Regions from separate parts of the Stenotrophomonas sp. STEN240 genome, predicted to be linked through region 2. Evidence: predicted binding sites of a transcription regulator. Region 2 holds the regulator's gene; the other holds the start of a gene.
What was found. Region 2 encodes FliA, which starts transcription of late flagellar genes. Its sites were predicted from a motif close to TAAAGTTTNNCNNNCNNNGGCCGATAA; they were not measured.
Positions count from the first base shown of each region.

Region 1: a site for FliA is predicted at 4,168-4,194, ahead of motA (flagellar motor stator protein MotA). Genes of this name have one in related genera too.

Region 1 covers NZ_JBRRBO010000004.1:157,932-163,339, forward strand. The annotation lists gene ACVOKO_RS03385 (DUF3297 family protein) at 127-375, opposite strand; gene ACVOKO_RS03390 (DUF6630 family protein) at 505-1,047, shown strand; gene ACVOKO_RS03395 (DUF4031 domain-containing protein) at 1,281-1,559, opposite strand; gene ACVOKO_RS03400 (hypothetical protein) at 1,573-2,052, opposite strand; gene motB (flagellar motor protein MotB) at 2,328-3,269, opposite strand; gene motA (flagellar motor stator protein MotA) at 3,282-4,136, opposite strand; gene msrB (peptide-methionine (R)-S-oxide reductase MsrB) at 4,379-4,846, opposite strand; gene ACVOKO_RS03420 (classical arabinogalactan protein 4) at 4,969-5,352, shown strand.
Region 2 covers NZ_JBRRBO010000032.1:40,294-45,701, reverse strand. The annotation lists gene flhA (flagellar biosynthesis protein FlhA) at 1-255, shown strand, start outside; gene flhF (flagellar biosynthesis GTPase FlhF) at 410-2,188, shown strand; gene ACVOKO_RS13760 (MinD/ParA family ATP-binding protein) at 2,175-3,059, shown strand; gene ACVOKO_RS13755 (RNA polymerase sigma factor FliA) at 3,056-3,805, shown strand; gene cheY (chemotaxis response regulator CheY) at 3,819-4,211, shown strand; gene ACVOKO_RS13745 (protein phosphatase CheZ) at 4,211-4,828, shown strand; gene ACVOKO_RS13740 (chemotaxis protein CheA) at 4,832-5,408, shown strand, end outside.

The DNA.
Region 1 (5,408 bases), on a different contig from region 2:
TTCACCCCGCAAGCGGGAGAGGGGCTAGTGCGCTACGAGCCGCCACAATCCGAGCCCCTCTCCCGTTCACGGGAGAGGGGTTGGGGTGAGGGCAGGCTCCTAGCTAGCCATGCAGGCTTTCAAGCTTTAAACGTTCTTCAACTCAAGAAAATACGGCTCAACCGTACCCTTGATCTTCAGCGTCATCGGGTTGCCACGGCGGTCGCGGGCCTTGCCGGCCTGTACGCGGATCCAGCCTTCCTGCACGGAATACTCTTCCACGTCATCGCGCTCGACGCCGTTGAAACGGACGCCAACACCACGCTGCAGGGCTTCAGCATTGTGGAACGGGCTCTGCGGGTTGATCGCCAGATGATCGGGAGGGGTATCGCTCATATCAGTGCTTCAGTGAAGGCCACCGTGGCCCTCTTCGGGGCGCAAGGATACCCGCTGTGACGCGCCAAGGCTTTCGCTGGCGCGCCGCTGGCCGCAGAATGCGCGGCATTACGTAGTGGAAACCGCCTCATGCCTGACAACAGCGCCGATTACGAAGACTCTGACGAACTGCAACCGGACTTCGACGAAGACGACCATCCGGCGCGGGTCTGGAACCTGCTGTGGCTGATCAATCCCGGTGACGAAGACGCCGCGCTGGCGCAGTTCGACGCCTGGCGTGAAGCGCGCGCCGGCGCCGAGGAAGATTCCAGCGACGAGCAATGGCTGTGGGACCTGAAGGATGCCATCGACTGGCGTTCAGGTTTCTACGTGGACTGGAAGGACACCGATTCCTTTGTCGCCGCGCTGAACGAAATGGCCGTGCGCTGGAACCTGGACATTGCCTGGGGGGGCGACTTCGATGACGAAGACTTCACCGCCGACCTGGACGTGCCCATGCTGATGACCACCGCCCATGACCGCCTGCGTGAGCACGGTTACACGGTGTGGAACTGGAATACCGGTGAAGACGCCTACGCCGGCTGGGTGGCCCTGAGCCGTGACGACGAAGCGATGCTGGCGCTGTGCTCGTTGCTGGGCGTGGAAGTGCGCCCCGGCAGCGACCCGTTCTAAGCCCGCAGCCCCTGTAGAGCCGAGCCATGCTCGGCTGGGGCGTTACCAGTAGCGTCCATGTGTAGAGCCGAGCCATGCTCGGCTGGGGCATTACCAGTAGTGTCCATGTGTAGTGCCGAGCCATGCTCGGCTGGGGCAGTACTAGTAGAGCTGCTGCCGAGCATGGCTCGGCTCTACATATCAGGTTTGCCGGTAAAGCCCCTTGCCGAGCATGGCTCGGCACTACGCTGCACTTATTCCGGCTGGTACAGCGCCCGCGCATTGGCAATCACGCGCCGCACCAGTGTGCGATCGGTATGCCGCGATATCGCCTGTGCGCCCAGCACGATGGCCTGCGCATGCAGCGGCGCCGGCACGTCGTAGTGCACGCCGCTGGGGCGGTTCTGGAACGCCCTGCGGGGGATCCCGAGCTGCTGCGCCAGCGCATGCAGCTCGGGCAAGGTGTCGGCCATCAGATGCGCCCAGCGCTCGCCGCGCCAGGGATGTACCGCATCGTCGATATAGACCGTCACGTTCGGCCCTGGATCAGGCCTTGGGCTTGCCGTCGGCGTCGACTTCAGCGTCCGGCACTTCTTCGGCAATGGCGATGGCGTCGTCAGCCACTTCCGTGGCCTCTTCGCCTTCGATGCCTTCAAACTCGGAAACCAGGTTTGCCAGGTAGTCGTCGGCGGTCTTGCCTTCGTCGGCGGCCAGGTCGTCGATCATCTGCTGCAGCGCTGCGGAGTACTCCAGGGTGACCTTGCGGCCTTCCTTTTCCTGCACATTGGCCAGGTGCTTGAGCATGGCCAGCATCGGCACCGGGTTGTCGGCATTGCCCATGGTCTGGCCGCCGATGGACAGCAGCCATTCGGTGCCCTGCAGGCCGATGGCGGCCACGACCTGACCTTCTTCATTCACCAGCACAGCGTGGTTCTGCACCTGCTGCTGGCTGTTGAGACGGGCGAATGGACGGCGCGGGGCCTGCTTCTTGCGCTTGTCGCGCTTGGCTTTGGAGAGCTTGGACATGGGATTCGGCTAGTGGAAAACGATGCCTATTGTAGGCGCCAAGCCGGTTTGGCGTTTGCTGGGGCTGGGCAGGGAGGTTTCATCCTGTGGGGTGAATGCTGGAATCACCCCTCCCCAACCCTCCCCTTCGCTGCGCGAAAGGGAGGGGGCTGTTCGTGCAGCCCGGCGAAATCTGGGCGCAGGCCCGCTTTCGCCCCCTCCCTTTGGCCGCAGGCCAAGGGGAGGGCTGGGGAGGGGTAGCTTCAGGTCTCCGATCGCCGAGAGAGCAACAGCCCTCACTCCACCGCCGAAGGCACCCCATCCACTTCCAGCTCTGCTGACGCAGTGGGCGGCAAGGCCAGCGTGGCGGTCTCATTGAGCGCCGCGGCCTCGGCCTCCTTGGTCATCACCACGATGCTGATGCGGCGGTTGATCGGGTTCTGCGGGTTGATCTTGTCGAACAGCACCGAGGAGGCCAGGCCGACCACGCGCGCCACTTTGATCTCCTCCATGCCACCTTCCAGCAGGGTGCGTCGCGCGGCGTTGGCGCGGTCGGCACTGAGCTCCCAGTTGCCGTAGCCGAGCTGGGTGGAATAGGCGGTGGTGTCGGTGTGGCCAGTGATGCTGATGTGGTTGGGCACCTGGTTGATGAAGTGCGACAGCTCCAGCAGGATCGTCTTGGTATACGGCATCAGGCGCGCGCTGCCGAGGTCGAACATCGGCCGGTTCTGCTTGTCCACGATCTGGATGCGCAGGCCTTCAGGGGTGATGTCCAGCAGCAGCTGGTCCTTGAACGGCTCCAGCGCCTGGCTCTTGCTGATCGCTTCCTGCAGCTCCTGCTTCAGTGCCTCCAGTCGTTGCCGGTCGCGCTCGCGTTCCTGCACCGGCGTCGGCACCGCTTCCTGCTTGTTCTGGAACGGGTCATTGCTGGTGCCGCGCGACACATCGGTGGCGCCGCCGAGTTTGATCATCGAGGTACTGGCGCCGCCGGGGCCGGCCATGCCGGGTGCAGGCGTACTGCTGCTGCCAGCCAGTGGGCTGGGGTTGCGGAAGTATTCGGAGATCGCCGCGCGCTCGGGCTTGGTGGTGGCGGCCATCAGCCACAGCACCAGGAAGAAGGCCATCATCGCGGTGACGAAGTCGGCGTAGGCCACTTTCCACGAACCGCCGTGGTGGCCGCCGCCCTGGACTTTCTTCACCCGGCGCACGATCACCGTGGGTTTGGTGTTCTCGGTCATATGCGTGGCGCCTTACTTGACCGACTTCAGATGCTGTTCGAACTCGCTGAAGCCCGGGCGCAATGCCGACGGCACGGTCTTGCGGGCAAATTCCAGCGCGATCTTCGGGTTGTAGCCGCGCAGGCAGGCCAGCAGCGCGGTCTTCACCGATTCGTAGATGCGTGCGTCCTGTTCGGCGCGCGCTTCCACCGCCGCGGCCAGCGGGCCGATGAAGCCATAGCCGAGCAGGATGCCGAGGAAGGTACCAACCAGCGCACCGGCCACGTGCGCACCCACTTCCTTGATGTCACCACCGATGGCACCCATCGTGATGACGATGCCCAGCACCGCGGCGACGATGCCGAAACCGGGCAGGCCATCGGCCACCTTGTTGAGCACGTGGGCCGGTTCCAGCGCCTCGTGGTGGTGCTTTTCCAGCTCCAGTTCCAGCAGCGGTTCCAGCTCATGCGGCTCGATGTTGGAGCCGATCATCAGGCGCAGGCAGTCGGTGATGAAGTCCAGCAGGTGATGGTCGGCCAGCACCTTTGGGTAGTTGGCGAACACCGCGCTGTCCTGTGGGTTCTCGACATGCTCTTCCAGCGCCATGAAGCCTTCGCGGCGCGCCTTGTTGAGCAGTTCGTAGAGCAGGCTGAGCACGTCCAGATAGTCCTGGCGCTTGTACTGCGGGCCCTTGAACACGCTGACGGTGGCGCGCAGGGTCTGCTTGACGGTCTTGAGCGGCGTACCGATCAGGAACGCACCCAGCGCCGCGCCGCCGATGATGACCAGCTCGTAGGGTTGCCATAGCGCGGCCAGGCGGCCGTGCGCACCGACGTAACCGCCCAGGACAGCGAAGATGACAATGAGCAGGCCGACGATGATGAGCATGGGGAACAGACGCGGGGATGGGGATATCCCGTTGTCGGCCGTCAGAGCAGAATCTGTAGAGCCCTGCCTTGTTTGGCGGATTCAGCAACCTGCCCTTGTAGAGCCGAGCCATGCTCGGCTGAGGCTCTACCGGTAAAGCTTCTGCCGAGCATGGCTCGGCACTACAACGGTAAAGCCCCTGCCGAGCACGGCTCGGCACTACGGCGGTAAAGCTTCTGTCGAGCATGGCTCGGCACTACGGGCTAGGCCGCTGGCTGTGCCTCGGCACCGCCGCGCTGCAGCGGGTCAGGGTAGGGCTGGCCGTTCTCTACGAAACCCAGCGATACCGAGTTCAGGCAATGCCGTTCAAAGGTCGGCGGTGGGCCGTCCGGGAATACATGGCCCAGATGGCTGCCACAGCGGGCACAGACGATCTCGGTGCGGATCATGCCGTGGCTGATGTCGCGGATCTCGCGCACATGCGCCGGGTCGAAGGGGGCGAAGAAGCTTGGCCAGCCAGTGCCCGAATCAAACTTGGTGCTGGAACGGAACAGCGGCAGGGCACACATCCGGCAGCAGTACACGCCGTCACGTTTGTTATCCAGGAATACGCCGCAGAACGGTGCCTCGGTGCCGTGCTGTAACAGTACGCGCTGCTCCTCGGCGCTGAGGCCGGCAACAAGGGCGTCGCGCTGGGCGGGGCTGGGAGGGCTGAGGTCGAAAGCGGTCATGGCGCGGAATCCGTGGGGCAGGTATCAATGGTAGGGGCGGGCCGGCGCCAGTCCAAGGGCGCATTCATCGCCGCGCAAGCTGTGCCGGCGCATGCTTCTACGTGCAACAACAGGAGGGGCCGATGAAACGGGCGTTGTATCTGGTGATGGCATTGCTGGTGGCCTGGCCGCTGGTGCTGCAGGCACAGCTGAAGCAGCCACCGGCACCGACGGCGACGCGCCCGGTGACCTTGCCGCCACCGCAGCTGCCGCCATCCACGCCGCGGGAGCCGCAGGGGGTGCGTCCGCCGTCGGTCAAGCCGCCCAAACCGGCTCCGAAGGTGAAGCCGATCGTGCAGCCGGCGCAGCCTGCGCGGCCGATCTACGACAGCAAGGGCCAGCCGGCGCCGCATATGCGCCAGACCAGCCCGGGCCGGGTGCTGGATACGCGTACCAATCGCTATTACGACACGGTGCCCAGCGGCGTGGGCCAGCAGGTGGTGCCGCCGCCGGCAGGCACGCACTGACCCTGTAGTGCCGAGCCATACTCGGCAGGCGTTTGGCCGTGTAGTGCCGAGCCATG
Region 2 (5,408 bases):
CGGGTCTTGCAGGAGTCAACACAAGGCAATGGTGCCGCACTGGAACCCGGTCTCGCCGAACGCCTCCACCAGAGTCTTGCCGAATGTGTCGGCAAGCAGGAGGCCCGCAACGAGCCCGCGGTTGTGCTGGTACCGGCCCCGGTCCGCGCCGCGCTGGCGCGCCTGGTCCGCCACAGCGTTCCCTCGCTGTCGGTCCTGGCCTACAGCGAAGTGCCGGAAGACAAACGCCTGAAGCTGGTCGGCACGATCAGTTGATGCAAGCCGAAAGCCGACGCCGGCAGCACTGCCGGCGACGGAAACCAGACACCTGCAGCAGCACGCACCCATTCCGCAAGAAGGAGCCCGTCACGCCATGTATGACATCGCCAACGCCACTCCTTCACCGCAACCCCACTCCCGGTACCAAAGCATGAAGATCAAACGTTTCGTCGCCGCTGACATGCGCACCGCCATGAACCTCGTGCGCAAAGAACACGGTCCCGATGCCGTGATCCTGTCCAATCGACGGATCGAGGAAGGTGTCGAGATCGTGGCTGCCGCACACTACGACGAAACCGCAGTACAGCAGGCATTGGAAGCGACCCGCCCGGCCCCGCCGGCACCGCCCAAGCCGCGCAGCGCCGCCGAAGCCATCATGGCCGCGATGACCCGCCGCAAGGCACCGGAGCCGGAACCGGTCACCGCCACCACCTCGGCCGTCGCCGCACTGGCGCGCTCGGCGGTAGGCGCCACCGGCCGCTCCATCGACAGCAGCGTTGAACTGGCACCGGGCAGCCGCTTCTCCGGCCTGCTCAAGTCGGCCGCGATCGAGCCGGTCGCACCGCGCCAGGCCGCCGTAACGCAGAGCCTGTTTGCCACCCAACCGGCCAGCGCCGACGAACTGCCGGTAGTGCCGGCATTCCGTCCCGCCGGCACGGCCGCAGTCGCCATCACGCCGCTTGCTGCCGCCCCGGTCAACACCGCGCAGGCCAGCTTTGCCGACGCCATTGCCGCCGTCACCATTGCGCCGCCCGCACCCGCACCGGTTGAACGCGCCCGCTTCGTGATCGATCCGCCGATGCCGGAGCCAGCCAGCCTGGCGCCCGTCGCGGCGCCGGCCCTGCCTGCCGCAGCGACGGCCGCTACCGCCTACATCGCAGCGCCGGTTGCAGCCAGCGCTCCGATCATCAACACCGCCGAAGTCGCGCAGCCCATCAACGCTGCCGTCACCGAAAGCGCGCCGGTTGCGGCCGCTCCGGCACTGAGCCCGGTGGCGACCAGCCCGGCCGTGGCCACCCGCGACGACGAACAGCTCAGCCAGCTGCGCCAGGAAGTAGCCGGCATGCGTCACCTGATCGAGCGCGAGATGAACCGCTTCACCGACGAACGCCTGCGTGGCAGCGCGGTGCGCGCCAACGCTTTGGACCTGATGGACGAGTACGGCTTCGACGCCGGCCTGGCCCGCGACGTCGCCACCCAGATTCCAGCCGATATCGATCCCAGCCGTGCCCGTGGCCTGATGCTGGGGCTGATTTCCAAGAAGCTGCCGATTGCCCCGGTCGATCCGATGGAAACCGGCGGCGTCATCGCCCTGGTCGGCCCCACCGGTGCCGGCAAGACCACCACCATCGCCAAGCTGGCCTCGCGCTTTGCCGAAGCCCATGCCGCCCGCGACGTGGCCCTGGTCACCACCGATACCCAGCGCATCGGCGCCCGCGAGCAGCTGTACGGCTTTGGCCGCCAGCTCGGCATCGCCGTGCACGAGGCCAACAGCGGCACCGATCTGAACCAGCTGCTGCAGAAGCTGGCCGACTACAAGCTGGTCTTGATCGACACCGCCGGTCTGGGCCAGCGCGACCGCGCCCTCACCGCCCAGCTGCAGTGGCTGCGCGCCGCCGGCCAGATCCGCACCCTGCTGGTGCTGCCGGCCAACACTGCTTTCCAGGACATGGACGAAGTGGTGCGCCGCTTCAGCGCCGCCAACCCGCAGGGCGTGGTGCTGACCAAGCTGGACGAGACCGGCCGCTTCGGTTCGGCCCTGTCGGTGGCAGTCGACCATCGCCTGCCGATCACCTGGGTAACCGACGGTCAGGACGTTCCGGAAGACCTTTATCGGGCCTCTGCCGCAAATCTGGTACTTCGCCTTGAAGATTTGCGCCGGGCGGCCGATATGCCCTGCAACACGGAGTTGAACAATGCAGTCGCGTGAGTACGCCAAGCTGACCAACACCTTCCCGCTGTCGGCTACCCGGCACGAACCGGCCGGCCCGGTACGCACCATCGCGGTGACCGGCGGCAAGGGCGGTGTGGGTAAAACCAATGTCTCGGCCAATCTGGCCGTGGCACTGGCAGGCATGGGCAAACGTACGCTGCTGCTGGACGCCGACCTGGGCCTGGCCAATATCGACGTGGTGCTGGGCCTGCAGCCCAAGCACACCCTGGCCGACCTGGTCGCCGGGCGCGCCACGCTGGAAGAAGTCATCATCGAAGGCCCGAACGGCGTGCTGGTAGTGCCAGCCGCTTCCGGCCGCCGGCACATGGCCGAGCTGCAGCCAGCTGAGCACGTTGGCCTGGTCAATGTGTTCTCCGAGCTCGAACGCGACCTTGATGTGATGATCATCGACACTGCCGCCGGCATCACCGACAGCGTGTTGACCTTCTGCCAGGCCGCCCAGGACACCGTGGTGGTGGTCTGTGACGAGCCGGCCTCGATCACCGACGCCTACGCACTGATCAAGGTGCTCTCGCGCGAGCGCGGCGTGGACCGCATCCAGGTGGTGGCCAACATGGTCCGCGACCCGAACGAAGGCCGCGCCCTGTACGAAAAGCTGGTGCGGGTCTGCGAGAAGTTCCTGATCGATGTCTCGCTGAATTACCTGGGCTGCGTGCCGCAGGACGACTGGCTGCGCCTGTCGGTGCAGCGCCAGCAGCCGGTGGTCAAGCTCTACCCTTCCGCGCCGGCATCGCTGGCCATCAACGAAATCGCCCGTCGCACCGCGCGCTGGCAAGCCCCAACCGCTCCGCGCGGCGGCGTTGAGTTCTTCCTGGAACGCATCATCCAGCAGAAGGTGAAGGCATGAACAATGCAGCCGCCCAATACCGTGAAGTCCAGCGCAACGCGGCCAATGACTGCATCGCCCGCCACGCCGACCTGGTCCGCCGCATCGCCCACCATTTGGCCGCGCGCCTGCCCGCCAGCGTCGAGGTCGACGATCTGATCCAGGCCGGCATGATGGGGCTGATCGAAGCTTCGCGCAGCTACGACGCCGAACAGGGCGCCTCGTTCGAGACCTATGCATCCATCCGCATCCGCGGCTCGATGATCGACGAGATCCGCCGTGGCGACTGGGTGCCGCGCTCGGTGCACCGCCGGGCCCGTGACGCCGCCGCCACCATTCGCCGCCTGGAGCAGAGTACCGGCCGTTCGGCCAGCGCCAGCGAAGTGGCCGAGGCGATGGAGCTGCCCCTGCCCGATTACATGCGGCTGGTCGAAGACGCCTCGCGCGGCCAGGTGCTGAGCCTGGAATCGCGCATCGAAGACCAGGGCGAACTGGATACCCCGACCACCGGCGGCCCCAATCCGCAGCAGGTTTTGGAGCGCAGCCAGTTCGGCGCCGAGCTGGGCAAGGCCATCGGCCATCTGCCCGAGCGTGAGCAGCTGGTGCTGTCGCTGTACTACGAGCAGGAATTGAACCTGAAGGAAATCGGCGCGGTATTGGGCGTAAGCGAATCCCGCGTCTGTCAGATCCACGGCCAAGCCATGCTGCGCCTGCGCGGGCGGCTGAAGATTTTCGAGGCGGCCGACGCCGGCCTTGAGGAACCATGAAGAGGAAAGTCTTTTGAACAAGAACATGCGCATCCTGATCGTTGACGACTTCTCGACGATGCGTCGCATCGTCAAGAACCTGCTCGGCGATCTGGGCTTCACCAATACCGCCGAAGCCGAGGACGGGCATGCCGCGCTGTCGCTGCTGCAGAGCCAGCCGTTTGATTTCGTCGTGACCGACTGGAACATGCCGGTGATGACCGGCATCGAGCTGCTCAAGGCGATCCGCAACGATGCCAAGCTCAAAACCCTGCCGGTGTTGATGGTCACCGCCGAAGCCAAGCGTGAGCAGATCATCGAGGCCGCGCAGAGCGGCGTGAACGGCTACATCATCAAGCCATTCACCGCGCAGACGCTGGAAGAAAAGCTCGGCAAGATCTTCGAACGCCTGGCTGCGAGCGCCTGATGAACCAGCTCGGGGAATTGAGCGACAAATCGGCCCTGGTGCAGCGCCTGCAGGACGCACTGGCAGCACTGGAAAGCGGCGACGAAGCCGGCTGGCGCAGGGAAATCGACGCACTGGCTGCGTTGCGTGCACAACCGATGATGTCCGGCCTGGGCCGGCTCGCGCGCGAGCTGGGCCAGGCATTGGGCGAACTGCCCAGCGTACCCAGCGAAGCCGGCGAGCTGGACGACGCCTGCGCGCGCCTGGACCACGTGGTGCAGATGACCGAACAGGCCACCCATCGCACACTTGATCTGGCCGAAGAATGCCGGGCGCTCACAGAGCGTCTGCGCAGCGACGGGCTCAATGCCGAACAGGGCGAAATCCTTGAGCGCATCCGCCACAACCTTACCGAAGTGGCACTGACCCAGAGCTACCAGGACCTTACCGGGCAGATCATCCGCCGGGTGGTTGGCATCGTCCGCCGCGTGCACGAAGGCTTCGGCGCGCTCGGCCTGCCGCCGCCGGAAGAAGACGCCCGCAACCAGGGCTTGGCCGGCCCGGCCGTCAATGGCCTGGACCGCCACGCCGTGTCGCAGGTGGATGCTGACGACCTGCTCTCGGACCTGGGGCTGTAAGCCATGAGTGCATTTGCCGACGACATCGCCGCCGACTTCATCCTCGAAGCGCAGGAGATCCTGGATCGCCTCGGCGAACAGCTGGTGACGCTGGAACAGGCACCGCACGATAGCGAGCAGCTCAACGCCGTGTTCCGCGGCTTCCACACGCTCAAGGGCGGCGCCGGTTTTCTGGCGATCCATCCGATGGTGGAGCTGTGCCACGCCGCCGAGGAAACCCTGGGCATGGCGCGTGCCGGCAAGGCTGAACTGCTGGCCCATCATTTCGATGCCGCCCAACAATCGCTGGACTGGCTGCAGGCCATGCTCGACGCGGTGTCTTCGGGCACCGAACCGGAGCATGCACCTGCGGCGCTGATCGCCCAGTTCGATGTCGGTGCTGCACCGGTCGTTGCAGTCGCGCAGCCGGTCGCCGCGTCTGCAGGTGGCAGCGAGCTGATCAGCGAAGACGAGTTCGAAGCCCTGCTCAACGAGCTGCACGGCAGCGGCACGCCCGGTGCCCAGCCCATCGCTGCGGCAAAGGCCGGCGATGAGCTGATCGACGAAGACGAATTCGAGGCCCTGCTCGACAAGCTGCATG